Regions from separate parts of the Priestia sp. FSL W8-0001 genome, predicted to be linked through region 2. Evidence: a T-box and tRNA genes for the amino acid it is inferred to sense, from the RefSeq annotation. Region 2 holds a T-box; the other holds one or more tRNA genes.
The links. A T-box is a leader RNA that pairs with one kind of tRNA and senses whether it is charged. The one in region 2 lies ahead of alaS (alanine--tRNA ligase), so its partner is inferred to be a tRNA-Ala.

Region 1 (15,475 bases), 330 kb from region 2:
TGTTTCTTCTTACGTTTCCAATACTGATCTCCCCACTTGTACCCTTCTAAATAATAAATTTTAGAAGCAGTATCGGGTCTTACTTCACTATGAAAAGCATAAGGATCAGCTTTTAGTAGTTTTGTTCCATCACGAGTTGTAATTTCATATTTATAAATCATATTCTCTTCAAGATACGGAATGAATATTGTCCATATCCCTTCAGAATTTAATCGCTCTAGCCGGTGATTCAAACCGTTCCATTCATTAAAATCACCCACAATACTTACTGCAGAAGCATTAGGAGCCCAGACAGAAAAACGTACTCCCTCTGTGCTGTTTATTGTTAACTTATGTGCCCCAAAAAGCTTATAACTATGAAATAAATTTCCTTCGTGATAAAGATGGATGTCAAAATCAGTAGGTTGAACAGTCGAATTCAAAAATACCCCTCCTTGATAACAATTAACCTAGTAAATAAACCTTTCTTCTATCATTTCTATTATCTAATTTACATTCCATAAAGCAGCTGTTTTTTCCTTCTTTTCTGAATATTTTTACGAAAATAAAAAAACCATCTATTTATTAGACGGTTTTCAAATAAATAAAAAAGGTTTGCATAAATGCAAACCTTTTTAGATATGACCCGTACGGGATTCGAACCCGTGTTACCGCCGTGAAAGGGCGGTGTCTTAACCACTTGACCAACGGGCCATTATTAAAATTGACTGGCGGAGAAGGAGGGATTTGAACCCTCGCGCCGCTTACGCGACCTACACCCTTAGCAGGGGCGCCTCTTCAGCCTCTTGAGTACTTCCCCAATATAATGGCTCCACAGGTAGGACTCGAACCTACGACCGATCGGTTAACAGCCGATTGCTCTACCACTGAGCTACTGTGGAATAATAAATGGTGGGCCTAAGTGGACTCGAACCACCGACCTCACGCTTATCAGGCGTGCGCTCTAACCAGCTGAGCTATAGGCCCATTATGGAGCGGGTGATGAGAATCGAACTCACGACATCAGCTTGGAAGGCTGAGGTTTTACCATTAAACTACACCCGCTTAATTATATGGGGCGACTGATGGGAATCGAACCCACGAATGTCGGAACCACAATCCGATGCGTTAACCACTTCGCCACAATCGCCATATAGATGGTGGCTCGGGACGGAATCGAACCGCCGACACAAGGATTTTCAGTCCTTTGCTCTACCAACTGAGCTACCGAGCCTTTTTATAATGGCGGTCCCGACGGGAATCGAACCCGCGATCTCCTGCGTGACAGGCAGGCATGTTAACCGCTACACCACGGGACCACTTTGGTTGCGGGGACAGGATTTGAACCTGCGACCTTCGGGTTATGAGCCCGACGAGCTACCAGACTGCTCCACCCCGCGATAATTTGATAATAATATAATGGCGGAGGAAGAGGGATTCGAACCCCCGCGGGCTTTAACACCCCTGTCGGTTTTCAAGACCGATCCCTTCAGCCGGACTTGGGTATTCCTCCGTATATTATATATGGTAGCGGCGGAGGGGATCGAACCCCCGACCTCACGGGTATGAACCGTACGCTCTAGCCAGCTGAGCTACACCGCCATATTATCATAAATGTATTAAATTGGTGGAGCCTAGCGGGATCGAACCGCTGACCTCCTGCGTGCAAGGCAGGCGCTCTCCCAGCTGAGCTAAGGCCCCAGAAATGGTCGGGAAGACAGGATTCGAACCTGCGACCCCTTGGTCCCAAACCAAGTGCTCTACCAAGCTGAGCTACTTCCCGTTTATGGCGCGCCCGAGAGGAGTCGAACCCCTAACCTTTTGATCCGTAGTCAAACGCTCTATCCAATTGAGCTACGGGCGCTTATTAAAATGGTGCCGAGGGCCGGACTTGAACCGGCACGGTAGTCACCTACCGCAGGATTTTAAGTCCTGTGTGTCTGCCAATTCCACCACCCCGGCAGGACTTATTTGTGGAGCGGAAGACGAGGTTCGAACTCGCGACCCCCACCTTGGCAAGGTGGTGTTCTACCACTGAACTACTTCCGCGCATTATGAAATTAAATGGTGCGGGTGAAGGGACTTGAACCCCCACGTCGTAAAGACACTAGATCCTAAGTCTAGCGCGTCTGCCAATTCCGCCACACCCGCATGTGTGTATTTAAAATGGTGAGCCATGAAGGACTCGAACCTTCGACCCTCTGATTAAAAGTCAGATGCTCTACCAACTGAGCTAATGGCTCGAAAGTGGTGCCGGCAAGAGGACTTGAACCCCCAACCTACTGATTACAAGTCAGTTGCTCTACCAGTTGAGCTACACCGGCAACATATTCATGGTGGAGGATGACGGGATCGAACCGCCGACCCCCTGCTTGTAAGGCAGGTGCTCTCCCAGCTGAGCTAATCCTCCATTGATATAACAGCCTGGCAACGTCCTACTCTCACAGGGACAAAGTCCCAACTACCATCGGCGCTAGAGAACTTAACTTCCGTGTTCGGCATGGGAACGGGTGTGACCTCTCTGCTATCGCCACCAGACATATTATATTATACAACTTCTTTGAAAAAAAGCAAGACTTTTTTATCTTGTTCTCTCAAAACTAGATAACATTTCGCTGAGTACTAAGTTTACTGTCTAGCTACAGCTCCTAATTAGTCGCCTTCGCTTTTCTAATTTGGTTAAGTCCTCGATCGATTAGTATCAGTCAGCTACACACGTCGCCGTGCTTCCACCTCTGACCTATCAACCTGATCATCTTTCAGGGATCTTACTAGCTTGCGCTATGGGAAATCTCATCTTGAGGGGGGCTTCATGCTTAGATGCTTTCAGCACTTATCCCGTCCACACATAGCTACCCAGCGATGCCTTTGGCAAGACAACTGGTACACCAGCGGTGTGTCCATCCCGGTCCTCTCGTACTAAGGACAGCTCCTCTCAAATTTCCTACGCCCACGACGGATAGGGACCGAACTGTCTCACGACGTTCTGAACCCAGCTCGCGTACCGCTTTAATGGGCGAACAGCCCAACCCTTGGGACCGACTACAGCCCCAGGATGCGATGAGCCGACATCGAGGTGCCAAACCTCCCCGTCGATGTGGACTCTTGGGGGAGATAAGCCTGTTATCCCCGGGGTAGCTTTTATCCGTTGAGCGATGGCCCTTCCATGCGGAACCACCGGATCACTAAGCCCGACTTTCGTCCCTGCTCGACTTGTAGGTCTCGCAGTCAAGCTCCCTTGTGCCTTTACACTCTACGAATGATTTCCAACCATTCTGAGGGAACCTTTGGGCGCCTCCGTTACTCTTTAGGAGGCGACCGCCCCAGTCAAACTGCCCACCTGACACTGTCTCCCAGCCCGATCAGGGCTGCGGGTTAGAATTTCAATACAACCAGGGTAGTATCCCACCGACGCCTCCACCGAAGCTAGCGCTCCGGCTTCTCAGGCTCCTACCTATCCTGTACAAGCTGTACCAAAATTCAATATCAGGCTACAGTAAAGCTCCACGGGGTCTTTCCGTCCTGTCGCGGGTAACCTGCATCTTCACAGGTACTATAATTTCACCGAGTCTCTCGTTGAGACAGTGCCCAGATCGTTACGCCTTTCGTGCGGGTCGGAACTTACCCGACAAGGAATTTCGCTACCTTAGGACCGTTATAGTTACGGCCGCCGTTTACTGGGGCTTCGATTCAGAGCTTCTCCCAAAGGATAACCCCTCCTCTTAACCTTCCAGCACCGGGCAGGCGTCAGCCCCTATACTTCGCCTTGCGGCTTCGCAGAGACCTGTGTTTTTGCTAAACAGTCGCCTGGGCCTATTCACTGCGGCTCTCTCGGGCTATACACCCTACCAGAGCACCCCTTCTCCCGAAGTTACGGGGTCATTTTGCCGAGTTCCTTAACGAGAGTTCTCTCGATCACCTTAGGATTCTCTCCTCGCCTACCTGTGTCGGTTTGCGGTACGGGCACCTCCCGCCTCGCTAGAGGCTTTTCTTGGCAGTGTGGAATCAAGAACTTCGGTACTATATTTCCCTCGTCATCACAGCTCAGCCTTATGATGAGCGGATTTGCCTACTCATCAGCCTAACTGCTTGAACGCGCATATCCAGCAGCGCGCTTACTCTATCCTCCTGCGTCCCCCCATTACTCAAACGGCGGGGAGGTGGTACAGGAATATCAACCTGTTGGCCATCGCCTACGCTTTTCAGCCTCGGCTTAGGTCCCGACTAACCCTGAGCGGACGAGCCTTCCTCAGGAAACCTTAGGCATTCGGTGGACAAGATTCTCACTTGTCTTTCGCTACTCATACCGGCATTCTCACTTCTAAGCGCTCCACCAGTCCTTACGGTCTAGCTTCGCAGCACTTAGAACGCTCTCCTACCACTGACATCTAAGATGTCAATCCACAGCTTCGGTGATACGTTTAGCCCCGGTACATTTTCGGCGCAGAGTCACTCGACCAGTGAGCTATTACGCACTCTTTAAATGGTGGCTGCTTCTAAGCCAACATCCTGGTTGTCTAAGCAACTCCACATCCTTTTCCACTTAACGTATACTTGGGGACCTTAGCTGGTGGTCTGGGCTGTTTCCCTTTTGACTACGGATCTTATCACTCGCAGTCTGACTCCCACGGATAAGTCTTTGGCATTCGGAGTTTGACTGAATTCGGTAACCCGTTGGGGGCCCCTAGTCCAATCAGTGCTCTACCTCCAAGACTCTCACAACGTGAGGCTAGCCCTAAAGCTATTTCGGAGAGAACCAGCTATCTCCAGGTTCGATTGGAATTTCTCCGCTACCCACACCTCATCCCCGCACTTTTCAACGTGCGTGGGTTCGGGCCTCCATTCAGTGTTACCTGAACTTCACCCTGGACATGGGTAGATCACCTGGTTTCGGGTCTACAACCACATACTAAACGCCCTATTCAGACTCGCTTTCGCTACGGCTCCGTCTCTTCAACTTAACCTTGCATGGGATCGTAACTCGCCGGTTCATTCTACAAAAGGCACGCCATCACCCATTAACGGGCTCTGACTACTTGTAGGCACACGGTTTCAGGTTCTCTTTCACTCCCCTTCCGGGGTGCTTTTCACCTTTCCCTCACGGTACTGGTTCACTATCGGTCACTAGGGAGTATTTAGCCTTGGGAGATGGTCCTCCCAGCTTCCGACGGAATTTCACGTGTTCCGCCGTACTCAGGATCCACTCAAGAGGGAACGAAGTTTCAACTACAGGGTTGTTACCTTCTTTGACGGGCCTTTCCAGACCTCTTCATTTACCTCGTTCCTTTGTAACTCCGTATAGAGTGTCCTACAACCCCAAGAGGCAAGCCTCTTGGTTTGGGCTAATTCCGTTTCGCTCGCCGCTACTCAGGAAATCGCATTTGCTTTCTCTTCCTCCGGGTACTTAGATGTTTCAGTTCCCCGGGTCTGCCTTCAATATCCTATGTATTCAGATAAAGATACTGCTCCATTACGAACAGTGGGTTTCCCCATTCGGAAATCTCCGGATCAAAGCTTACTTACAGCTCCCCGAAGCATATCGGTGTTAGTCCCGTCCTTCATCGGCTCCTAGTGCCAAGGCATTCACCGTGCGCCCTTTCTAACTTAACCATTAGCGAATAAATGGTGCAACTTGCGTTGCGTTATTTATTGGTTTGATTAAAGAAAAGTTTCACTTTTCCTCAGCTATTACTGTTATCTAGTTTTCAAAGAACAATCGCACTCAAAATTCTTCTTATTAGATAAGAAGAAAGTGATGTACTTTCTATTAAATGAGAGATTGAACTCTCAAAACTGAACAAAGCTTCAAAACGTACGTCTTGTCTAGCTACGGCTCCTAGTCATTCGATCGTTTCACTTTTGTCAACGAAACCAAATAACGGTTTCCCTGTCAAAAGCTCCAACGCTTTTCATGACTAAACAATCGCCTTCGCTTTTCATGTAAAAATCCTTAGAAAGGAGGTGATCCAGCCGCACCTTCCGATACGGCTACCTTGTTACGACTTCACCCCAATCATCTGTCCCACCTTAGGCGGCTGGCTCCATAAAGGTTACCCCACCGACTTCGGGTGTTACAAACTCTCGTGGTGTGACGGGCGGTGTGTACAAGGCCCGGGAACGTATTCACCGCGGCATGCTGATCCGCGATTACTAGCGATTCCAGCTTCATGTAGGCGAGTTGCAGCCTACAATCCGAACTGAGAATGGTTTTATGGGATTGGCTTGACCTCGCGGTCTTGCAGCCCTTTGTACCATCCATTGTAGCACGTGTGTAGCCCAGGTCATAAGGGGCATGATGATTTGACGTCATCCCCACCTTCCTCCGGTTTGTCACCGGCAGTCACCTTAGAGTGCCCAACTAAATGCTGGCAACTAAGATCAAGGGTTGCGCTCGTTGCGGGACTTAACCCAACATCTCACGACACGAGCTGACGACAACCATGCACCACCTGTCACTCTGTCCCCCGAAGGGGAACGCTCTATCTCTAGAGTTGTCAGAGGATGTCAAGACCTGGTAAGGTTCTTCGCGTTGCTTCGAATTAAACCACATGCTCCACCGCTTGTGCGGGCCCCCGTCAATTCCTTTGAGTTTCAGTCTTGCGACCGTACTCCCCAGGCGGAGTGCTTAATGCGTTAGCTGCAGCACTAAAGGGCGGAAACCCTCTAACACTTAGCACTCATCGTTTACGGCGTGGACTACCAGGGTATCTAATCCTGTTTGCTCCCCACGCTTTCGCGCCTCAGCGTCAGTTACAGACCAAAAAGCCGCCTTCGCCACTGGTGTTCCTCCACATCTCTACGCATTTCACCGCTACACGTGGAATTCCGCTTTTCTCTTCTGCACTCAAGTTCCCCAGTTTCCAATGACCCTCCACGGTTGAGCCGTGGGCTTTCACATCAGACTTAAGAAACCGCCTGCGCGCGCTTTACGCCCAATAATTCCGGATAACGCTTGCCACCTACGTATTACCGCGGCTGCTGGCACGTAGTTAGCCGTGGCTTTCTGGTTAGGTACCGTCAAGGTACAAGCAGTTACTCTTGTACTTGTTCTTCCCTAACAACAGAGTTTTACGACCCGAAAGCCTTCATCACTCACGCGGCGTTGCTCCGTCAGACTTTCGTCCATTGCGGAAGATTCCCTACTGCTGCCTCCCGTAGGAGTCTGGGCCGTGTCTCAGTCCCAGTGTGGCCGATCACCCTCTCAGGTCGGCTATGCATCGTTGCCTTGGTGAGCCGTTACCTCACCAACTAGCTAATGCACCGCGGGCCCATCTGTAAGTGATAGCCGAAACCATCTTTCAATTTTCTCTTATGCAAGAGAAAATGTTATCCGGTATTAGCTCCGGTTTCCCGGAGTTATCCCAGTCTTACAGGCAGGTTGCCCACGTGTTACTCACCCGTCCGCCGCTAACGTCATAGAAGCAAGCTTCTAATCAGTTCGCTCGACTTGCATGTATTAGGCACGCCGCCAGCGTTCATCCTGAGCCAGGATCAAACTCTCCGAAGAAATGTTTGACTTGCTCATAAAAGTTTAAAAAATTAACGTTGACGTTTGTCGCTTTGTTCAGTTTTCAAAGTTCAACGTCGCTCGGAAGCGACCTTTTAATATTACCAAGTTACTACTGTGAAGTCAATAACTTTTTTAAAATAATTTTCCGCTTTTTTTCAGCGTGTCTGCTGTGTTATCTCAGCGACATTTAATAATATATCATTATTTTATTTATATAGCAACTGCTTTTTTGATATTTTTTTAAAAAATTAACTATAGTAAAAAAATCATTTTACTAGATGACTGACCTTTTATAGGAATAGAACTTTTCATTCTCACATATCTTCTAGTAATAACATTGAATAGATAGGAAGTTGATGTCATGAACCTATGGATTTCAATCGCTCTGTACGTATCCTTTATTATGTCCATCTTTTTAATTTCTCAAGCATATTTCGAATCTTTGCGCTTAATGAACTCTGAAGGAAAGGTAAAAGGAATTCCTTTCGTTTTTCTATCGTCCTTAAGTTTGTTTTTTACACTTTTAACTTCTTACTTTTATCAATTACTCTATTAACAAATTTCTCTATGCTTCGACAAATTCCCTCTGACAGGTTGTCGAAGTTTTTTTATGAAACATAAAGAGAGTGCTGGTACAATATTAAATGAAAGCGCAATCATTAAGTAGGGGGGAACTAAGATTGATGCTAAAGAATTTAACAATTGGCCAATTATTAAAAGAAACAAGCACTGCATTTAAAAATCACCCAGCCACTATTTACTCTCAAGAGAATATTCACTATACGTATAACGAATTGTATAACGAAACGGGAAAAGTTGCAAAAGCTCTACTAGGATTAGGAATTAAAAAAGGAGACCATATTGCAGTTTGGTCTACCAATCGCTTGGAATGGATTTTACTTCAACTCGCTTCTGCTCGAATTGGTGCCGTACTAGTTACAGTAAATACAAGTTATCAAGAAGCCGAAGTAGAATATCTTTTAAATCATTCAGATACAACCGCCCTTTTCTATATTGATTCCTTTAAAACGACTTCATATTCATCAATCATTGCATCTATTGTCCATAAACTTCCGAGACTACAACATCTAATTAGTATCGATAATAAAAACCAAAAAATGAATTGGAATCAATTTCTACTATATAGTATGAACATTTCAGATGAAGCACTAACTCTCGCTGAACAAAATGTATACCCTGAAGAAGTAATTAACATGCAATATACTTCTGGCACTACCGGGTTTCCCAAAGGCGTTATGCTTAGTCACAATAATATAGTAAATAACGCTCTTTTAGTAGCTAATGCAATGAAGCTATCTCACCAAGACAAACTTTGTATCCCTGTACCTTTCTTTCATTGTTTTGGTTGTGTTATGGGATTATTAGCATCCGTATGTGTTGGAGCGACCATGGTGCCCATCGTTGAATTCAATCCTACCGTTGTACTTGAAACTGTTGAAAAAGAAAAGTGCACTGCTTTACACGGCGTACCCACTATGTTTATTGCTGAACTAAATCTTCCAAATTTCCATGATTACGATTTATCAAGTTTACGAACGGGAATTATGGCTGGATCGAATTGTCCTACCGAAGTAATGAAACGCGTAATGAATGACATGGGAATTAACGAAATCACCATTGCCTATGGACAAACTGAAAGCTCACCTGTTATTACTCAAACAACAACTACCGACTCCCTAGAAAGAAGGGTAACAACCGTTGGAAAAGCTCATCCTCACGTACAGGTCAAAATCATCGATCCGATAAACGGACACGTATTACCAATAGGTGTTCAAGGAGAACTTTGCGCAAAAGGCTACTTAATCATGAAGGGATATTACAAAATGCCTGAAGAAACAGCCAGGGCCATTGACTCTGACGGGTGGCTTCATACTGGTGATTTAGCCGTCATTGATAATGAGGGATATATTAAAATTACCGGTCGCTTAAAAGATATGATTATTAGAGGCGGGGAAAATATCTATCCTCGCGAAATCGAAGAATTTTTATACCTTCATCCAAAAATTGAAGATATTCAAGTGATTGGTGTTCCCGATAAACATTACGGAGAAACAGTGGTGGCTTGCATTAAATTAAAGCCAGGTGTAGAAGCAACAGCATCTGAAATTAAAGAGTATTGCAAAAACAAACTTTCACACTTTAAAATACCTGAGTCTATCTATTTCGTAGAAGCATTTCCGATGACCGCATCTGGAAAAATCCAAAAATATAAATTACGAGAACAACTTCAAAATTTTTCATAAAAAATGATATTTTTCATCTCTAAACACTAAAAATGGTTTACTATACTAACTATACATATCTGTCCTGATTTTATCATACAGATATAAAACAACACAGTTTAGTGAAATAGGTGAATTAGATGGATCATCAAATGTTATTGAAACTTGGCATATCTGCTCTATTAGGACTTATTATCGGATTGGAGAGAGAATTAAAGCGTAAGCCTGTAGGCTTAAAGACGTCGCTTGTCATTTCAATTATTAGCTGCTTATTAACCATTGTCTCAATTGAGTCCTCTCACATTTTTAACGATGGTGATAACATTACTATGGATCCACTGCGTTTAGCAGCGCAAATTGTATCTGGTATTGGATTTCTTGGTGCGGGAGTTATTTTACGCAAAGAAAATGACAGTATCTCAGGGTTAACAACGGCTGCCATTATATGGGGAGCTGCTGGTATAGGTATCGCTGTAGGAGCTGGCTTTTATACGGAAGCATTTATAGGGGTTATTTTGCTCATTATTAGCGTCGAACTGCTTCCATTTTTAATTACGGTTTTCGGACCAAAACAGCTACGTGAAAAAGAGCTTATCCTTCAACTGAAACTTGCTAATAAACATAATATTGTTGAGACAACAGCTAGCATTAAAGAAAAAGATATTACAATAAAGAATATCCGTATTAAAGATTTAGATACGGGGCAACTATATATTCGAATGAAGGTGTCCGTTCACCAAAAACGCCCTACCACTGAAGTTTATTACGAAATACAGAAGATTTCAGGCATTCGAAGCATTGAAATTGAAAATGTCTAAAAGGCTATAATGCCTTTTAGACATTTTTTAATTTCTTTAAAAATTGTTCCTGGGATCTTTCTGATAATCGAAGCTCCTCCTCTGTCGCTTCTGTTAATAACTTATACTTTTCCACATGTGGTAGATTCATGCTGTGAATAATTTCTCTACACTGCTTTAAAAAAGACGTGTATTGTGTATAACTATCGTCAAACTGAACCTTTAACTCACTAATAAGCTTCTTTGTCAACAAAGGACTTGCACCATTTGTGGATACGGCAACTGATAGATCTCCTCTTGAAAAGCTCGCAGGTATATAGACATTTCCTTTTGTGTGAGCACTAGCCATATTAATAAGCTGGTGTTCACTCTTTTCTTTCTCTACTATATCTAAAGCGTCAAGTTGATTAGTAGCTACTACAACAAGAAATACGTGAGCTAAGTCTTTCTTTTCTAAGCAGCGCTTTTTCACCTTTATTTTCCCTTGCTTGTCCCATTCATGAATTTCATCATCCACATGTGGAGAAACAACTATGATCTCTGCTTTATGTTCCAACAGCTTGCGTATACGCCTAACCGCTACTTTTCCTCCGCCAACAATTAAAATGGTTTTACCTTCTAAATTAAGAGTAACGGTAAACATCATATTCATTGCCTTGACTGTTTAATAATTTGTTCACTTGATTTTGTAAGATATTACTTAACCTATCATGGTAGCCTAAATAATTTGCTAAGATAAACTCTTGTTCAGCTTTATTCCATTTTTTTAACTCTGTTCGAATTTCGTTCATCAAAATCCCTGTAAATAAGAGATATGGCAACACAAACACTTGTGAATAGTTTGATTCACTTGCCTGTTTTAAGCCCTCTAAAAGCTTTGGTGTTGTGGCAGCCAAATAACAAGTATCTACATGCTGAAACCCACCTTTATGTGCCAAGCGTTGAGCAATTTCATGAAAATCCTTTTTGACTTCAGGATCACTACTTCCACGACCTACTAATAGTACCATTGCGTCTTTTTTAATGGTAACTTCAGTCTCCTTAATTCTCTCTATCAAGATATCCACAATTTGATTGTCAACACCAAACGGGGTACCATAAACAACTTTGATATGTGGATAGTGTTGATAAACTTTGTGTATTTCTTCCGGAATATCTACTTTAGCATGACCAGCTGTTAACAATAAGATAGGGACAATTGCGATTCTAGTAGCTCCTTGCTCCACACACCTCTTAAAACCTTGTTCAATTGTAGGTTCTGCTAATTCGAGAAAACATACTTCTTGAATGGGAACATCAATCTTCGATTTGCTTCTTTCAATAAATTCAATGGCTTGATCACAGCCCTTTTTTACTCGGCTACCGTGACAAATATACAATACTGCATCCATACCATTCACCTCTTTACTAAGCCTCTTCAACACAAGCATATTGTGTAAAAGCTAATTTTTCAAACCAATTTAGCTTTTCATGAAAGCGAACAACCTCGCCTACAATAATTATACTCGGATTTCCTACCTTCTCTTTGTTTACGATATTAACAATTGTATCTAGCGTACCGCTAACCGTGCGCTGCTGTTCAGCATACGTTCCCCAATTAACGAGTGCAATAGGCGTATCTTTTGATTTTCCGTGCTCCATAAGCGATTCACAAATATAAGGTAGGTTTTTAACACCCATGTAAATCACCAATGTATCAACAGCTGTTGTTAACTGCTCCCACTTAATGGCTTTACGAGGCTCGTCTTGACGATGCCCTGTTATAAAAGCTACACTTGCACTATAGTCACGATGTGTAACAGGTATTCCCGCATATGAAGCTGCAGCAATTCCCGATGTAACCCCAGGAATAATCTCAAAGTCAATATTATTCTCTACAAGAGCTTCTGCCTCTTCCCCTCCTCGTCCAAATACAAAAGGGTCTCCCCCTTTTAAGCGCACGACAACTTTACCTTTTTTAGCAAACTTCACTAGAAAGCTATTAATTGTTTCTTGTTTCAACGTGTGATAATTAGGCAACTTACCACAGTAAATGATATTCACTTCTGCTTTAGCATACTCTAATAACTCTTTATTCACCAAGCGATCATATAAAATTACATCTGCTTTTTGAATAGCTTTTATTGCTTTAACCGTAACTAACTCTGGATCTCCTGGACCTGCCCCAACCAAATACACCTTCCCCATTTTTCTATTTCACCCTCTCAATATTATTAATCTACTCTTATTGATGAATAAAGCAAAGGCCCTCACGATGCAAAGCACAGCTTTGCTCTTGCGATGTGAGGGCCTTTATTTATATCTTTTAAATAAATTTTTTATTTGTTAAGTATGCTAAAACTGTTTCAACACACTCTTCAACAGTTTGATTAAATGTATTTACGACCAGTTCAGCATTTTCTGGAGCTTCATAAGGTGAATCGATACCTGTAAAGTCACGAATTTCACCACTTCTCGCTTTCTTGTAAAGCCCTTTTGGATCTCGTTTTTCACACTCTTCAAGCGGGCACTCTACGTAAACTTCTACAAATTCATCCGCTTCTAATAGCTCTCTTACCTGCGTACGATCTTCTTTAAATGGTGAAATAAAGGCTGTTAAGACAACTTGCCCACTGTCAACAAACAGCTTCGAAACTTCTCCGATACGACGAATGTTCTCAGTACGATCTTCAGCAGAAAAGCCTAAATTTTTATTTAAACCAAAGCGAATATTATCCCCATCTAATACATAGTTGCGAATGTTTTTTTCAAACAATGCTTGTGCTACTGCGTTTGCAACGGTTGACTTGCCTGAACCCGATAAACCAGTAAACCATAATACAAAGCTATAATGTCCGTTTTGTTGTCTTCTTGCTTCTTTATTAATGCCTGATTCGTGCCATGTAATATTTGTTGATTTACTCAATTCAACCGCCCCTTAATTTGAAGTTACTGTTTGCTGTAATCCTTTTATTAACACTTCAATTACTTCTTTTCGGCTAAACGTACTTGGTGGAACTTCACCATTTCGAAGCATTTCACGTACTTTTGTTCCTGATAAAATGACATGGTCTTCTTTTTCATGTGGACATGTTTTAGTTGAAGCCATTCCTTCACACTTCTTGCAGTAGAAGCTGTGTTCAAAGAATAATGGCGTAATACCAAGTTCATCTTCTGTAAAGTTATTAAAGATTAGCTGCGCATCGTATGTGCCATAGTAGTCACCTACACCAGCATGATCGCGACCTACAATAAAATGCGTGCATCCAAAGTTTTTACGTACTAATGCATGGAAGATAGCTTCTCGAGGACCAGCATATCTCATTGCTGCTGGGAAAACAGCTAAGAATACGCGATTTTTTGGATAATAGTTTTTCAACAATACCTCATAGCTTTCCATACGAATATCCGCTGGAATATCATCAGATTTTGTTTCTCCTACAAGTGGATTTAGAAACAATCCATCAACAATTTCTAAAGCTGATTTTTGAATGTATTCATGAGCACGATGAACAGGATTACGAGTTTGAAAACCTACAACTTTCTTCCAGTTACGTTCTTTAAAAACCTCTCTTGTTTGTGCTGGATCTAAATAATATGTTTCAAATTTATCTTTTTGCGTACGATTTACAAGTACAATTGAACCTGCCACATATACATTTGGACGTTCAAATAATTTACGCACTCCCGGATGAGCTAGCTCTGCCGTACGGTAAACATACTCTGCTTCTTTTTCCTTATTAGGCTTATACGTCTCAGATACTGTTAAAACACCGTAAACCACACCATCTTGAACAAGCTTAACTTGATCTCCTACTTGTAGCTCATGTGCTTTTTCTTCTGTAACAGGAAGAGTAATTGGAATACTCCATACTGTCCCGTCAGCTAACCTCATTCCTTCCACAACAGCTTCATAATCACGCTGTCCTAAGAAGCCTGTAATAGGGCTGTATCCACCAATTCCAATTAACTCTAAATCACTTAATGCAATATTATCTAATTCAATCTCTTTCGTAACACCTGTATAATCATAATCAGGTTGATATAAATTAACTAACTCTCCACCATGTGCTTGAATCGAACTCATTCTAAACTCCTCCTCAATGAATAACTAATATTTATCTTTAAGCAGTCATCTTTTGGTTTTCTTGTTTTTGTTTTGTTGTTTTAATTAAACTAAGAATGCCATAAGTTGCAATACAACCGCTTATCAATACCACAAACGCATAAAAATCTGTTTCAACCACTAATTTCACTAAACCGTAAGAGATAACGAGAGAAAAAACCGGCGATACAACCCATACCTTTAACATCTGAACAATGACCTGTCTTTGATCAGATGTAAAACCAGATTTAGCTGCCCCTATTCCAATGATAGAAGATGTTGTAACCTGCGTTAAAGGGACAGGGAGTCCAAATACGGAAGCTGCGGTAACAAGCGACGCACCTGTTCCAGAAATAATACACCCTTCACCCACCGTGAAATCCGTGATTTTCTTCCCATTTGTCTCAATTACTCGATCTCCTAAAAGTAATGCACCAACCGCAACGGCTAACCCACCTGCTATAACGCCAGTTGATGTACTGATCATACCAGCTCCAACAAGCGGGCCTACGGCGTTTGCTACGTTGTTCATACCGGCTGAAAAAGCTTCAAAAAAACCGGTAGCTATTACTAAAACTGCAAGTGGCTTTTTCCACTTTTGCTGAGTAGGCGTTTTTTTCTTTTTTAATAACCACCCACATACAAAGGCAATTACAAACGAAATAATCGGTACAATAACCCAAAAGCTCATAACAATTAATAGCTTTTGTATATAAACAGATTGATAGGCAATCCCAACACCTACAACTGATCCTACTGTCACTTCACTAGTTGATAGTGGTATTCCAATTAAATTAGCAAAGAATAATGATAGAGTGGCAGAAGCTAAAATAATGATAACTAGCTCCACCGTTAGAATACT
Region 2 (15,475 bases):
AAACGTATTTCTTAAACCAGCTTGGTCAAGAACAGCTATCAAAAGTTATGTTCCCACTTGGAGGAATTGAAAAATCCAAAGTGCGTGAGATTGCGAAAGAAGCGGGACTTGCGACAGCTACTAAGAAAGATAGCACAGGCATTTGTTTTATTGGAGAACGTAATTTTAAACAGTTTTTAAGTCAGTACCTTCCAGCTCAGCCTGGTCTTATGCAAACGTTAGATGGTGAAGTAAAAGGAAACCATGACGGCCTGATGTATTATACAATCGGCCAACGTCACGGACTTGGAATTGGTGGAAGCGGAGAACCTTGGTTTGCTGTTGGTAAAGATCTAGAGAAAAACGTTCTTTATGTCGACCAAGGATTTCATAATGAGCTGTTATACTCAACTTCTATTACGGCAACTAACGTTAGCTGGGTAAGCGATCGTGAATGGAACGAACCGCTTTCTTGCACAGCTAAATTCCGTTACCGCCAAGAAGATAATGAAGTAACAGTTGAGAAGCTAGATGAAAATACGGTTAAAGTTCTTTTTAAGAACCCAGTTCGTGCCGTAACGCCAGGACAAGCTGTCGTATTCTATAACGGTGAAGAGTGTCTAGGTGGAGCTACAATTGATAATGTATATAAAGATGAAGAGCAGCTTTGGTACGTATAATACGAATCCAAGGGCTTTTTAACAAAACCTCGGCTCTGTAGAGCGGGGGTTTTGTTATGATATACTACTAGTAATCGGATAAACTAATAAAAAACAACGGTGGAGTGAAAAATGACAGATAAAAATCAATTAGGTATTCAATATATGCAAGATGGAAAATTTGAAGAAGCAGCAAAAACATTTTCAGAAGCAATCGAAGAAAATCCCAAAGACCCGGTTGTATACGTGAACTTTGGTAACCTTTTAGCCGCGGTTAGCGAAACAGATCGTGCGCTAAAATTTTATGAACGTGCCATTGAAATTGATGAGGAAACAGCAACGGCTTACTACGGTGCTGGCAACGTATATTTTAACCTTGAACAGTTAGAACAAGCGAAGCATTATTTTGATCTAGCTATTAAAAAGGGCTTAAATTCGTCAGATGTGCATTTTATGCTCGGTTTAACACTATTTCATTTAGAACAAATAACGTATGCTCTACCATATTTAAAACGAGCAGTAGAGCTTAATGAACACGATACAGAAGCAAGATTTCAGCTTGGACTTTGTTTAGCTCAGCTAGAAATGGTAGATGAAGCGGTAGAGGAGTTACTGCGCGTTGTCCAAGAAGACGAGGAGCATGCTGATGCTTACTACAATTTAGGAGTAGCTTATGCGATGAAAGATGATAAGGATAAGGCTATCTCAATGTTTGATCAAGCGCTACAAATCCAGCCAGATCATCATATGGCAGCAAATGGTAAAAATGTTCTTTCAATGATGGAACACTAAGAAGTGAATGTAAAAATGGGGGAATAGTATGAGTGAGGAAGTTCTAAACCCTTTACAACCCGATGAAGAAAAAACGTACATAAAAGGCACGGCAATTGTCACGGTCTTTCATAATGAAGAAAATTTGTATAACGTAACAAGAATTAGAATAAAAGAAACAAATGTATCCATGGACGATAAAGAAGCGATTGTTACGGGATATTTCCCCCGTTTGAACGAAGATGAACTTTACACTTTTATTGGAAACTTTAAAGAGCATCCGAAATTTGGCCTTCAGTTTCAAGTAGAGCAATTTAAAAAAGAGCTTCCCCAGTCAAAACAAGGGGTCATTCAGTACTTATCAAGTGATCTCTTTAACGGTATTGGTAAAAAAACCGCAGAAAATATTGTAGAAGCACTTGGTGAACGTGCAATTTATCGAATGCTACAAGACCCTGCGGTATTGAAAAAGGTGTCTAGGCTATCTGCTGATAAAGCAGAAAAGCTAATCGTTCAGCTGCGAGAGCACCAGGGGTTAGAAGAAGTAATGGTTAAGCTGACAGATTTGGGATTTGGTCCGCAGCTTTCCATGAAAATTTTCCAAGCTTATAAACAAGAGGCGCTAGAAGTGATTCAAACAAACCCCTATCAGCTTGTTGAAGATGTTCAAGGAATCGGCTTTAACCGAGCGGATGAATTAGGAAGGAAGCTAGGGTTAGCAACCAACCATCCTAACCGGCTTCGAGCTGGAATTTTATACGTTATCGAGCATGAATGCAATCAAATGGGACACGTCTACGTGAAAGCAGAGCAATTGTATCAGAAAACGGGAGAGCTGTTACAAAAAAGTCGTCAAGAACCGTTATCAGAAATGGATATTATACGAGAGATTGATGCACTAAAAGAAGAGAAAAAAATTATTATTGATGACGATAAAATGTACTTCCCACCGCTTTTTTATGCTGAAAAAGGAGTCGTTAAAGCGATTGGTAAGCTAATGGCTCAAACAGAGTATGAAGAGCAATTTCCTGAATCAGAATTTCTTCTAGCTCTAGGGGAGTTAGAAGAGCGTCTAGGCGTGCAGTATGCACCTTCGCAAAGAGAAGGAATTCAAAAAGCGCTTTTATCCCCAATGCTTTTGCTTACAGGAGGACCAGGTACCGGTAAAACAACAGTTATAAAGGGAATTGTTGAACTTTATGCAGAGCTTCATGGCTGTTCGCTAAATCCAGGGGATTATAAAAAAGACGAAGGATTTCCAGTGCTGCTTGTCGCTCCTACAGGTCGAGCTGCTAAACGGATGAGCGAGGCTACTGGACTGCCAGCGGTGACAATCCACAGACTTTTAAAGTGGAATGGACAAGAAGGGTTTGACCACAATGAAGAAAATCCAATCAATGGTAAGTTACTGATTGTGGACGAGGTCTCTATGGTAGATTTATGGCTTGCTCACCAGCTCTTTAAATCACTTCCAGCTAGCATCCAAGTAGTGCTTGTAGGTGATGAAGATCAATTACCTTCAGTTGGTCCTGGTCAGGTGTTGAAAGATTTATTACATTCTGAAGCTGTTCCTACCGTACGATTAACAGATGTATATCGCCAAGAAGAAGGCTCATCTATCATTGATTTGGCTCATGAAATTAAAAAAGGACGTCTTCCATCCGATTTGACTAATCAGCAAGGCGATCGTTCCTTTATTCGTTGTTACGGAGCGCAAATTACAGATGTTGTCAAACAAGTGTGCGGCAATGCTGTAAAAAAAGGCTATACGGCTAAAGATATTCAAGTGCTGGCTCCAATGTATAAAGGTCCGGCGGGGATTGATAAAATGAATGAAGTACTGCAAGAATTATTTAATCCAGCCTCTCAACAGCGGAGAGAGTTAAAGCACGGAGATGTAACATATCGTGTAGGCGATAAGGTACTTCAGCTTGTAAATCAACCTGATAGTAATGTTTTTAATGGAGATATGGGTGAGATTGTGTCTGTTTTTTTCGCAAAGGAAAACACGGAAAAGCAGGATATGCTTGTTATTTCATTCGAAGGAAATGAAGTAACCTATACGAAACAAGACTTTAATCAGATTACGCATGCGTACTGCTGCTCTATTCATAAATCACAAGGAAGCGAGTTTCCGATTGTGGTGTTGCCTATTGTGAAAAGTTATTATCGCATGCTCCGACGGAACCTGCTTTATACTGCCGTTACGCGGAGCAAGCAGTTCTTGATCTTATGTGGTGAAGAAGAAGCGTTTCAAATTGGCGTAAATCGTAACGAAGACAGCATTCGACAGACCAATCTACAAGCCCTTCTCAAAGAGCAATTAGTTGATGAGTTAGAAGATCCTGAGGTGCCATTTATGAAAGATGCAAATATTGGCATGGAAAACCTTACGCCGTATGATTTTATGTAAGATATCGCAACCTACAAAAGAATTAAGCATTGCTTAATTCCCTCCTCCTAGCCTGGTGTTTAGGTATGGACATGGTAAAAAGTGGACAGAATACGTTTTATAAACGAACGTATAAAAGAGGTGTTCACTTTGTTAAAGTGTCCAAACTGTAAAAGTATTGATGTTGGTAAAATTGGGGTTAATCAATATTATTGCTGGAATTGTTTTATTGAGATGACGATTTCAAAAGGACAAATTAATACCCACCAAGTAGAAGAGGATGGCACGTTAAGCTCATTGGATGATTTGTTTTCAGAGGATGAGCGTACAATGAATTTTTAACTCATTTAGGGGGGCTTTGCGATGAATCGAATTATTCCGTCAGTAGTTGCTTTTGGTCTAGGGGCATATGCGTTCAAAATGGCAGGTGACCGAGAGATGTTCACAAAGCGCAATATGAAAAAAATGCGCAAGCGTGTTATGAAAGCAATGCACTAAAATCATTGTTGGTCTCTTTACAAAAAAGCTCTTGCTTAGCAAGGGCTTTTTCTCATGGGAAGTTATCTAAAAAAACATCATGAATAAACTCTTTTCTTTGTTGAAAAATAAAGATGAGGAGGAGTTTATTGTGAAAGAGGTACCGATTAAATGGTTTTATCGTTTGGGGATTTTTTTGCTAGCACTGCTTTGTATTTTACTTTTATTTAAAATAAAGTTTGTTTGGCTACCATTTCTTGAGATGTTTTTTAAAGCAATGCTGCCTTTTTTTATTGCTGCCTTTATTACATATTTACTTCATCCAATTGTAGAGAAAACGCATGAAAAAGGTGTTCCACGACCTCTTGCCATTTTACTAATTTATCTCATTTTCTTTGGTGGAATAGGTTATGGTATTTATAAAGGGTTTCCTCTTTTCGTTATTCAGCTAAAAGAATTAAATGAACAGCTGCCTGAGCTTACGGAGATGTATAAGGGATGGGTGCATGAAATTCATGATCGTACCTCAACACTACCAAACGGAGTTCATGAAAAAATTGAGCAGAGTATCGTTGATTTAGAGCAAACTGTTAACACATGGTTATTGCGAGTGATGGAGGGGGTTAAGTCCATTGTCAATTCATTTTTAATTCTCATTATTATTCCGTTTATTGTGTTTTACTTGCTAAAAGACTTCGGCCTTGTTCGAAAAGCTGTCGCATATATTGTGCCAAAGAAATGGCATGAAGAAGGGAAGCATTTTTTACATGATGTAAACTTGTCATTGGGAAGCTACCTTAGAGGACAGTTTTTTGTTTGTCTCATCATAGGCGCTATTGCTACGACTACATTTTGGTTTTTTAACGTACCGTATGCGCTTTTGCTTGGGATAATCATAGGCATTACGAATATTATTCCGTATTTCGGTCCCATTATTGGAGCAGTACCAGCGGCAATTCTCTCCATGACAGTTTCTGTGAAGCTCGTATTAATTGTTGTCGTCATTATCTTTGTACTTCAATTTCTAGAAGGGAATATTCTATCTCCTCTAATCGTAGGGAAAAGCTTGCATATCCACCCTCTTTTTATTATCTTAGCGCTTTTGCTTGGGGGAGAATTTGGAGGGGTGTTTGGGCTAATTATTGCTGTTCCTATTTTAGCTATTGTAAAAATTTCGATTTTACATGTGCGAGGGCATACCTTGAAACATTGACAAAGCAACCCGAATTTGTCATAATATCGCCATAGAAAACGTTACATAGTAAACAATACAATGAAGGAACCAAGTAAGCTGTACACTGGTATATAAGAGAAGCACTTCCAAGGCTGAAAGAGGTGCGATACAAAGAATAGCTGAATGCTAGTCCTGAGTGCAGGAAAACCCTGCCGTTTTAGCAGCGTTAATGCGATGAAGGTGATGAACATTCTAACATGTTCATAATCAGGGTGGTACCGCGAGCTAAACTCTCGTCCCTGCTTTTTGGGATGAGAGTTTTTTTGTGTGCAAATTTCTAAAACTCCCTATTGTATTGTGCGTAATGAAGCAAGCTGCTTTTAGGTCATTATGTTTTTGTCTATAAATAATGAAGAGTTCTAAAGGAGGAACCAATCATGAAAAAGTTAACATCTGCACAAGTGCGTCAAATGTACTTAGATTTCTTTAAAGAAAAAGGTCATGATGTAGAGCCGAGCGCTTCTCTTGTACCTCATGAAGATCCATCTCTTTTATGGATTAACAGTGGTGTTGCGACGCTAAAGAAATACTTTGACGGACGCGTTATTCCACAAAACCCACGTATTTGTAATGCTCAAAAATCAATTCGTACAAATGATATTGAAAACGTTGGTAAAACAGCGCGTCACCATACGTTCTTTGAAATGTTAGGTAACTTTTCAATCGGTGAATATTTTAAAGAAGAAGCAATCGACTGGGCTTGGGAGTTCTTAACGAGCGATAAATGGATTGGCTTTGATCCTGAAAAATTATCTGTCACTATTCACCCAGAAGATGAAGAAGCATTCAAGCTTTGGAACGAAAAAATTGGAGTTCCAAAAGAGCGCATTATTCGTTTAGAAGGTAACTTCTGGGATATTGGTGAAGGGCCAAGTGGACCGAATACAGAGATTTTTTATGACCGTGGTGAAGCTTATGGAAACGACTTAACTGACCCTGAGCTATACCCTGGTGGAGAAAACGAGCGCTATTTAGAAATCTGGAATTTAGTATTTTCTCAATTTAACCATAACCCTGATCATACCTATACACCACTACCAAAGAAGAACATTGATACAGGAATGGGACTAGAGCGTATGGTGTCGGTTATTCAAGATGTACCGACAAACTTTGATACAGACTTATTCATGCCAATTATTGAAGCAACTGAAAACATCTCAGGTGCTAAATACCGCACAGAAGATGAAAAAGACGTTGCATTTAAAGTAATTGCTGACCATATTCGTACGGTGACATTTGCTGTTGGAGACGGAGCTCTTCCATCCAATGAAGGTCGTGGATATGTACTGCGCCGTTTATTACGTCGTGCTGTACGCTATGCAAAAAAACTAGGCATCAATCGTCCGTTTATGTACGAGCTAGTACCTGTTGTGGGTGAGATTATGGTTGATTTCTACCCAGAAGTGAAAGACAAAACAGACTTCATTCAGCGCGTTGTGAAAAACGAGGAAGAGCGTTTTCACGAAACGTTAAACGAGGGTCTTGCTATTTTAGCAACAATGATTAAAAAAGCAAAAGACCAAGGCAGTGATACAATTTCTGGTGAAGATGTATTCCGATTATATGATACATATGGCTTCCCAGTTGAGTTAACGGAAGAATATGCAGAAGATGAAAAGATGAAAATAGATCATGACGGATTTGAAAGCGAGATGGAAGGTCAACGTGAGCGTGCAAGAGCAGCTCGCCAAGATTCTAGCTCTATGCAAGTTCAAGGTGGGGTATTAGGCGAGTTAACAGTTGAAAGTGAGTTTGTCGGCTACGATAAAGACGAAGTGGAAACGTTCATTGAAGCTATTATCTTACATGGAGAACTTGTTGATAAAGTAACGGAAGGTCAAGAAGCACAGGTTATTTTAAAGCAAACGCCATTCTATGCTGAGAGCGGTGGACAAATTGCTGACCAAGGTGAAATCTCAAATGCCACATCTGTTGCAGCAGTTAAAGATGTGCAAAAGGCACCGAATGGCCAGAACGTGCACACTGTAGAAGTAAGAAGCGGAGAGCTTGTAAAGGGCGAAACTTACACAGCGACAATTAACGGGAAAAAGCGTGATGCAATCGTGAAAAACCATACGGCAACTCACCTGCTTCACCAAGCATTAAAAGATACGTTAGGAATGCATGTTAACCAAGCTGGTTCATTAGTAACTCCAGATCGCTTACGTTTTGATTTCTCTCATTTTGGACAAATAACAGCGGAAGAAATTGAAAAGATTGAAACGATTGTAAACGAAAAAATTTGGGAAAACATTTCCGTAAATATTGAAAATAAAGCAATTGATGAAGCAAAAGCAATGGGTGCAATGGCGCTGTTTGGTGAGAAGTATGGCGATATCGTTCGCGTTGTTCAGGTTGGAAGCTATAGCTTAGAGCTTTGTGGTGGTTGCCACGTTGCTAATACGTCTGAAATCGGCTTATTTAAGATTGTATCAGAATCAGGAATTGGAGCTGGAACACGCCGTATTGAAGCCGTAACTGGAAAAGCAGCTTATCAGTTGATGAATGACCAAGTAACACTGTTAAAAGAAGCAGCAGCAAAAGCAAAAGCGAACCCTCGAGATCTTGTTGGTCGTGTGGAAGGCTTACTAGAAGAAATTCGCCAACTTCATCGTGAAAATGAGTCATTAGCAACGAAGCTAGGGAATATTGAGGCAGGCAATCTAATCGACCGCGTGAAAGACGTAAACGGTGTGAGCGTCTTAGCAGAAAAAGTAAACGCAACGGATATGAACAACCTTCGTTCAATGGTAGATGACTTAAAGCAAAAGCTTGGCTCAGCAGTTATTGTACTAGCTGCACCTCAAGGTGAAAAAGTAAATATCGTTGCAGGAGTGACAAAAGATTTAATTGCAAACGGTCATCATGCAGGTAAGATTGTAAAAGAAGTGGCAACAATTTGTGGCGGTGGCGGCGGTGGTCGTCCAGATATGGCTCAAGCAGGTGGAAAAGATCCGAACCAAATTGAAAATGCATTGAAGATTGTAGAAGAATGGGTTAAATCCGTTTAATTCTCCTCTTTCTTGGTGTACAATAGAAGTAAGACTTAACATGATTCATAATGTGCTCACAAATTAAACGAGTGAGGTGGGAAAATGAGTTCATTTGATAAAACAATGCAATTCAATTTTCAAGATGAGCCAGCTGAAACAAGCGTCCATGAGGTTTTATTTACGGTTTATGAGGCATTGAAAGAAAAAGGATATAACCCGATTAACCAAATCGTTGGATATTTGCTATCAGGAGATCCTGCTTACATTCCTCGTCATAATGATGCGCGAAACACAATTCGCCAATTAGAGAGAGACGAGCTCATTGAAGAACTTGTGAAATCTTATTTACAACAGCATCGAAAGGATTCATAAATGCGCGTATTAGGATTAGATGTTGGCACGAAGACAATTGGCGTAGCTGTAAGCGATGAAATGGGCTGGACAGCCCAAGGGATTGAGACGATTAAAATTGCCGATGAGCAAATGAAGGAGTCTTATCCTCGATTACAGCAATTAATTGATGAATATTCAGTTGAAAAAGTCATTGTTGGCCTACCAAAAAATATGAATGGCACAATTGGTCCTCGCGGTGAAGCTTGTCTTCAATTTGCAGAGGAACTAAAGAAGGATCTAAACATCGAAACGATGATGTGGGATGAACGCTTATCGACAATGGCTGCAGAGCGTGTTTTACTTTCAGCTGATGTTAGTCGTAAAAAGCGTAAAAAAGTCATTGATAAGATGGCGGCTGTTATGATTCTTCAAGGATACTTAGACAGCAAACAATAAAGTTGATTGTAGCTTAGCTTCTGCACGGTTATCCTCGATAAAAAGAGTCTAATTTGATAAGAAGCTAGGGCTTTCAACTTGCCATAAAATTGCTAGTAACTAGCTGGAAAATGAGGTGTCGAACATGACAGAAGAAGGAAAAATTACAATCGTAGACGAAAGTGGTAACGAGCAATTATGTGAGATTTTATTCACATTTGATTCTGAAGAATATGGTAAATCTTATGTAATTTATTATCCAATTGGTGCAGATGAAAATGACGATGAAGAAATTGAAATTCATGCGTCTGCTTTCACACCAAGCGAAAATGGTGAAGATGGTGAACTTCAACCAATCGAGACAGAAGAAGAATGGGATATGGTTGAGGAAATGGTTAACACATTCCTTGACGAAGAAGAAGGCGAATAAAAAAGTTGGTGGCGAGAGCTACCAACTTTTTTTATGGTTTATTTTTCAAATAATTTAAATCTTTACTGTCTATCCTAATGAGGACATGTCTTTTCACTTGCTTTTATAGGCGGTCTTGTATGATAATGACGAAAAATGAGATAAATTGTAGTATAATAGTGCGTGCGTATGAGAGGAGGATGCAACTTGTCGCACCAATCTTTTTTTACACCTAAAAAAAATAAACGAAAAAAAATTATCATTGTGACAATAATTCTTTTAGCCGTACTTATTGGTGGAGGCGTTTTTTATGCTCAATCATTTGTACAACCCGTTGATAAAAACAGTAGTAAAAAAGTAAATATAACGATTCCGCAAGGTTCTTCAGTCCGGTCGATTGGAACGTTGTTAAAAGAAGAAAATCTAATTAAAAGTGAAAGTGCTTTTCGATACTATATTAAAATGTCTAGCGTATCAGGATTTCAGGCTGGAACATACACTTTCTCTCCTTCCATGAGCTTAAGTGAGATGGTCGATATGATGGAAACAGGAGATGTATCGAAGAATCCGGATGTTCGCTTAGCAATTCCAGAAGGCCGTCAGCTTGATGAAATTGCTACAATTATTGCAAATCGAACAAACTACACGGAAGAAGAAGTAATGAATACTTTAGATGACCCTGCTTTTATTGAGAAGATGAAGAAGAAATACCCAGATCTTGTGACGGATGAAGTGTTTAATAAGGACATTAAGCATCCTTTAGAAGGGTATTTATATCCTGCTACTTACGATCACTATGATTCAACTGTTTCGCTTGAAGTCATTTTAGATAAAATGATTGGTAAAACGAACGGCGTTTTAGCTCAATATCAAAAGGAAATGAAGAGCAAAAAATATACGGCTCATAAGCTTTTAACGATGGCTTCTTTAATTGAAGAAGAAGCAACGGAACAGGTGGATCGTGAGAAAATCGCAAGCGTGTTTTATAATCGTATTGAAGAGGATATGCCATTACAGACGGATCCAACGGTGTTATATGCTTTAGGTGAGCATCGTGAGCGAGTCTACTATAAAGATTTAGAAGTAGACTCGCCTTACAATACGTACCGAGAGAAAGGACTTACACCAGGACCGATTGCAAACTCAGGCTTAATGTCTATTAAAGCAGCTTTGGAACCCGCTGATACCGATTACCTCTATTTCTTAGCGAATAAAGATGGAGAAGTCATCTTTACCAAAACACTTGATGAGCATAACCAAGAAAAAGCGACTCATATCACAGGGCCTCGTGAAGAAGATAAGAAATAAAAGCAATAGTAACCGTTAATTAAGCGTTTAAAACCCCCTTTACTTTTAAAGATAAAGGGGGTTTTAGTTATAAAATTGTGTGGATAGCTTTAAAAAATTGATTCGACTTTTTGGCATCTGCTCTACTTTTATGTTAAAATATATCGGGTTTACGTTCAGAAAAAAACCACTTATAATAGACTAGTTGTATATTTTGTGCGTTAGTACATGTTAGCTAAGGTTTTTTTTGAGCTTTAGTCACGTTTATTTAGTGAGTCAAACTATATATAACCGCTTTTGACTAACGTCAAACATACTTCTTTGAACGGAGGAAGTGTTTTGCTTTTACAAAATGTTGAACAGTATGTAGAAAACCTTATTCCTAAGCGTACAGAGCTTGTTGAAGAGATGGAGAACTATGCAAAAGAACATGTAGTACCAATTATGGAACTCATCGGAATTGAAGCATTGCTTCAAATTCTTCGCCTTCATCAGCCAGCACATATATTAGAAATTGGGACAGCCATCGGCTATTCTGCTATTCGTATGGCTGAAGCATTACCAAATGCTAAAATCGTTACGGTGGAACGTAATGAAGATCGGTATAAACAAGCTCAGTTCTTCATTAATCGAGCTGAAAAGAAAGAGCAGATTAAAACCTTGTTTGGAGATGCTTTAGAACTTCAAGCAGACATTGAACAAAATGGCCCTTACGATGCCGTATTTATTGATGCTGCCAAAGGACAATATCAGCGCTTCTTTGAGCATTATGCACCATTAGTAAATAAAAAAGGTATTATCATTTCAGATAATATTTTATTCAAGGGGCACGTAGGAACCGATTTATCGCAGATTGAAACGCGCCGTAAGCGAAGTTTAATTAAAAAAATTGATGCATACAACGTATGGCTAATGAAACATCCAGATTTCCAAACCACCATTTTACCAATTGGGGATGGAATTGCAATTAGTATAAAAAGAGGTGATTGACAATGAAAAAACCTGAACTATTAGTAACACCAACTGCTGTTTCAAATATTAAACCATTAATAGAAGCCGGTGCAAACGCATTTGTAATTGGTGAACAGCGATATGGGTTACGACTTGCAGGAGACTTTAAGCGTGAGGATATCGTAGAGGCAGTTAATATTGCACACGCTCATCATACAAAAGTTTATGTAGCTATGAACGCGCTATTTCATAATGATACAGTAGCAGAATTAGATGAATATATCTTGTTTTTACAAGAAGCAGGCGTAGATGCCATTGTCTTTGGAGACCCAGCAGTATTAATGGCTGCTCGCGCAGTTGCTCCGAAAATGAAGCTTCACTGGAATACAGAGACGACTGCAACCAACTGGTATACATGTAATTACTGGGGACGAAAAGGTGCTAAGCGTGCGGTGTTAGCTCGTGAACTTAGCATGGACAGTATCATTGATATTAAAGAGAATGCAGAAGTAGAAGTGGAAGTACAGGTTCATGGAATGACATGTATGTTTCAATCGAAGCGCTCTTTATTAGGTAACTATTTTGAATATCAAGGTAAAGTAATGGAAGTTGGAAATCGAAAGCTTGAACAAGACATGTTTTTATTTGATAAAGAACGCGATAACAAATATCCAATTTACGAAGATGAGAACGGTACACATATCATGAGTCCAAACGATATTTGTATTATCGACGAGCTTGCAGAAATGATTGATGCACAAGTTGACGTTTTTAAAATTGATGGTGTGCTAAAGAGCGCAGAATACATTATTGAAGTAACGAAGAAGTATCGCAAAGCCATTGATTTATGCGTAGAAAATCGTGAAGAGTATGAAGAGATAAAAGACGAGCTTTTAGAAGAAATTGAAGCAATGCAACCAGCAAATCGTCCTCTTGATACAGGATTCTTCTTTAAAGAAACTGTTTACTAAGTGTCATGAGAATGGAAAGAAAAATCGAAAAAGTAGACAATTAGGAGGTACTAACTATGGCTGTGCAAATTGATACGGTTGTTAATGGGAAACGTGTTATTACGAAAAAGCCCGAGTTGTTAGCTCCAGCAGGCAATCTTGAAAAGTTAAAAGTAGCAGTACATTATGGTGCTGATGCGGTCTTTATCGGTGGAAAAGAGTTCGGTCTTCGCTCAAATGCAGGTAACTTTTCATTAGAAGAAATGGCTGAGGGAGTAGAATTTGCAAAAAAATATGGAGCACGTATTTATGTAACAACAAATATCTTTGCTCATAATGAAAACATGGATGGCTTAGATGAATATTTAATGGGATTACAGACGGCTGGCGTAGCTGGAATCATTGTAGCAGATCCGTTAATTATTGAAACATGCCGCCGAGTTGCCCCAAAGCTAGAAGTACATTTAAGTACTCAGCAGTCGCTTTCAAACTGGCGTGCTGTTCAGTTCTGGAAAGAAGAAGGCTTAGAACGTGTGGTATTGGCGCGTGAAACGAGTGCTGAAGAAATCCGTGAAATGAAAGAAAAAGTAGATATTGAAATTGAAACATTTATTCACGGAGCTATGTGTATTGCTTACTCTGGTCGATGCACGTTGAGTAATCATATGACAGCTCGGGATTCAAACCGCGGTGGCTGCTGTCAGTCATGTCGCTGGGACTATGACTTATTTAAATTAGAAGGCGAATCAACAGAAGTTCCTTTATTCAATGAGTCAGATAGTCCGTTTGCAATGAGTCCAAAAGATTTAAACTTAATTCAATCAATTCCAAAAATGATTGAGCTAGGTATCGACAGCTTAAAAATTGAAGGCCGTATGAAATCAATCCACTATATCGCAACCGTTGTAAGCGTCTATCGCAAAGTCATTGATGCCTATTGTGCAGATCCAGAAAACTTTGTGATTCAAAAAGAGTGGTTAGATGAGCTTGATAAATGTGCTAATCGTGATACTGCTCCTGCTTTCTTTGAAGGTGTGCCAGGAGTAGATGAGCAAATGTTTGGCATTCACGGTAAGAAAACAACATTTGATTTTGCTGGATTAGTGTTAGACTATGATGAGGAAACAAGCATGGTAACACTTCAGCAGCGAAACCACTTTAAGCCTGGAGATGAAGTGGAGTTCTTTGGACCAGGAATCGAAAACTTTACACAAGTAGTCGGCACAATTTGGGATGAAAAAGGCAATGAGCTAGACGCTGCTCGTCATCCGCTACAAATTGTAACGTTTAAGGTAGACAAACCATTGTTTTCTTACAACATGATGCGAAAGGGGATTTAATAAGAAGATGGGGAAAAAGCCCGTTGTAATCGGTATTGCTGGTGGATCTGGCTCTGGAAAAACAACTGTTACAAAAGCAATTTATGAATATTTTAAAGGTCATTCAATTATGCTTCTAGAGCAAGATTATTATTATAAAGATCAAAGTAACCTGCCATTTGAACAACGCTTACAGACGAACTATGATCATCCTTTAGCGTTTGATAATGACCTTTTAATTGAGCACTTGCAGAAATTATTAAATTATGAGAGCATTGAAAAACCTGTATATGATTATACTATTCATACTCGCTCTCAAGAAGTTATTGTAGAAGACCCAAAGGATGTTATTATCTTAGAGGGTATCTTAGTGCTTGAGGACAAGCGTCTGCGTAACTTAATGGATATTAAACTATATGTTGATACCGATGCTGATTTGCGTATTATCCGCAGAATGTTGCGAGATATTAACGAGCGTGAGCGTACGCTAGAATCCGTAGTCGATCAATATATTTCAGTGGTACGTCCAATGCATAATCAGTTTATTGAACCAACTAAGCGATACGCTGATATTATTATCCCAGAAGGCGGTCAAAATCACGTAGCAATTGATTTGATGGTAACGAAAATCCAAACAATTCTTGAACAAAATGCGATTTTATAATAACATAGCATAGATACAGGGATTTTTTTGAAAATAAAATCGTCATATTCTATAAACAAGGTCTTCACATATAGTAGAGAAACGAGCAGCTTCTAATTTGAAGCTGTCATTTCTCTATTCACTGAGATTTTAGAATATGAAACCTTTTAGTACATACAGAAAACACTGTATAAGGCACTAATGTATTTCGATTTTATAAAGGAGTGAAGGGTTATGGCACAAGAAAAAGTGTTTCCAATGACGGAAGAAGGAAAGCTAAAATTAGAACAAGAATTAGAATATCTGAAGACGGTAAAGCGTAAAGAAGTAGTAGAGCGCATTAAGATTGCTCGTAGTTTTGGTGACTTATCAGAGAACTCTGAGTATGATTCAGCAAAGGATGAACAGGCTTTCGTTGAAGGGCGCATTACAACGCTAGAAAACATGATTCGCAATGCGAAAATTATTGAAGAAGATGTAGAGAACTCTTCAATTGTATCTCTAGGTAAATCTGTGACGTTTATTGAACTACCAGACGGAGACGAGGAAACGTATACAATTGTAGGTAGTGCAGAAGCAGATCCATTTGAAGGTAAAATTTCAAATGACTCTCCAATTGCTAAAAGCCTAATGGGCAAACAGG

Region 1: it has a tRNA-Ala gene. The T-box ahead of alaS (alanine--tRNA ligase) is inferred to sense a tRNA for this amino acid. The anticodon was not compared.

What each region holds. Positions count from the first base shown of each region.
Region 1 covers NZ_JBBPAL010000001.1:3,609,252-3,624,726, forward strand. The annotation lists gene glgB (1,4-alpha-glucan branching enzyme) at 1-422, opposite strand, end outside; tRNA gene MKZ18_RS18945 (tRNA-Glu) at 622-693, opposite strand; tRNA gene MKZ18_RS18950 (tRNA-Ser) at 709-799, opposite strand; tRNA gene MKZ18_RS18955 (tRNA-Asn) at 807-881, opposite strand; tRNA gene MKZ18_RS18960 (tRNA-Ile) at 890-966, opposite strand; tRNA gene MKZ18_RS18965 (tRNA-Gly) at 971-1,044, opposite strand; tRNA gene MKZ18_RS18970 (tRNA-His) at 1,054-1,129, opposite strand; tRNA gene MKZ18_RS18975 (tRNA-Phe) at 1,138-1,213, opposite strand; tRNA gene MKZ18_RS18980 (tRNA-Asp) at 1,223-1,298, opposite strand; tRNA gene MKZ18_RS18985 (tRNA-Met) at 1,303-1,379, opposite strand; tRNA gene MKZ18_RS18990 (tRNA-Ser) at 1,400-1,492, opposite strand; tRNA gene MKZ18_RS18995 (tRNA-Met) at 1,505-1,581, opposite strand; tRNA gene MKZ18_RS19000 (tRNA-Ala) at 1,605-1,680, opposite strand; tRNA gene MKZ18_RS19005 (tRNA-Pro) at 1,686-1,762, opposite strand; tRNA gene MKZ18_RS19010 (tRNA-Arg) at 1,767-1,843, opposite strand; tRNA gene MKZ18_RS19015 (tRNA-Leu) at 1,853-1,941, opposite strand; tRNA gene MKZ18_RS19020 (tRNA-Gly) at 1,954-2,028, opposite strand; tRNA gene MKZ18_RS19025 (tRNA-Leu) at 2,045-2,130, opposite strand; tRNA gene MKZ18_RS19030 (tRNA-Lys) at 2,147-2,222, opposite strand; tRNA gene MKZ18_RS19035 (tRNA-Thr) at 2,228-2,303, opposite strand; tRNA gene MKZ18_RS19040 (tRNA-Val) at 2,314-2,389, opposite strand; rRNA gene rrf (5S ribosomal RNA) at 2,402-2,517, opposite strand; rRNA gene MKZ18_RS19050 (23S ribosomal RNA) at 2,655-5,589, opposite strand; rRNA gene MKZ18_RS19055 (16S ribosomal RNA) at 5,934-7,486, opposite strand; gene MKZ18_RS19060 (AMP-binding protein) at 8,173-9,753, shown strand; gene MKZ18_RS19065 (MgtC/SapB family protein) at 9,873-10,550, shown strand; gene MKZ18_RS19070 (NAD(P)-dependent oxidoreductase) at 10,567-11,181, opposite strand; gene MKZ18_RS19075 (sirohydrochlorin chelatase) at 11,153-11,920, opposite strand; gene cobA (uroporphyrinogen-III C-methyltransferase) at 11,937-12,716, opposite strand; gene cysC (adenylyl-sulfate kinase) at 12,835-13,434, opposite strand; gene sat (sulfate adenylyltransferase) at 13,447-14,595, opposite strand; gene MKZ18_RS19095 (inorganic phosphate transporter) at 14,633-15,475, opposite strand, start outside.
Region 2 covers NZ_JBBPAL010000001.1:3,279,203-3,294,677, reverse strand. The annotation lists gene mnmA (tRNA 2-thiouridine(34) synthase MnmA) at 1-659, shown strand, start outside; gene MKZ18_RS17460 (tetratricopeptide repeat protein) at 771-1,430, shown strand; gene recD2 (SF1B family DNA helicase RecD2) at 1,459-3,822, shown strand; gene MKZ18_RS17450 (hypothetical protein) at 3,952-4,143, shown strand; gene MKZ18_RS17445 (YrzQ family protein) at 4,165-4,299, shown strand; gene MKZ18_RS17440 (AI-2E family transporter) at 4,427-5,491, shown strand; T-box leader at 5,543-5,756, shown strand; gene alaS (alanine--tRNA ligase) at 5,890-8,523, shown strand; gene MKZ18_RS17430 (IreB family regulatory phosphoprotein) at 8,608-8,877, shown strand; gene ruvX (Holliday junction resolvase RuvX) at 8,878-9,294, shown strand; gene MKZ18_RS17420 (DUF1292 domain-containing protein) at 9,410-9,703, shown strand; gene mltG (endolytic transglycosylase MltG) at 9,890-10,990, shown strand; gene MKZ18_RS17410 (O-methyltransferase) at 11,309-11,959, shown strand; gene MKZ18_RS17405 (peptidase U32 family protein) at 11,962-12,891, shown strand; gene MKZ18_RS17400 (peptidase U32 family protein) at 12,948-14,210, shown strand; gene udk (uridine kinase) at 14,218-14,853, shown strand; gene greA (transcription elongation factor GreA) at 15,067-15,475, shown strand, end outside.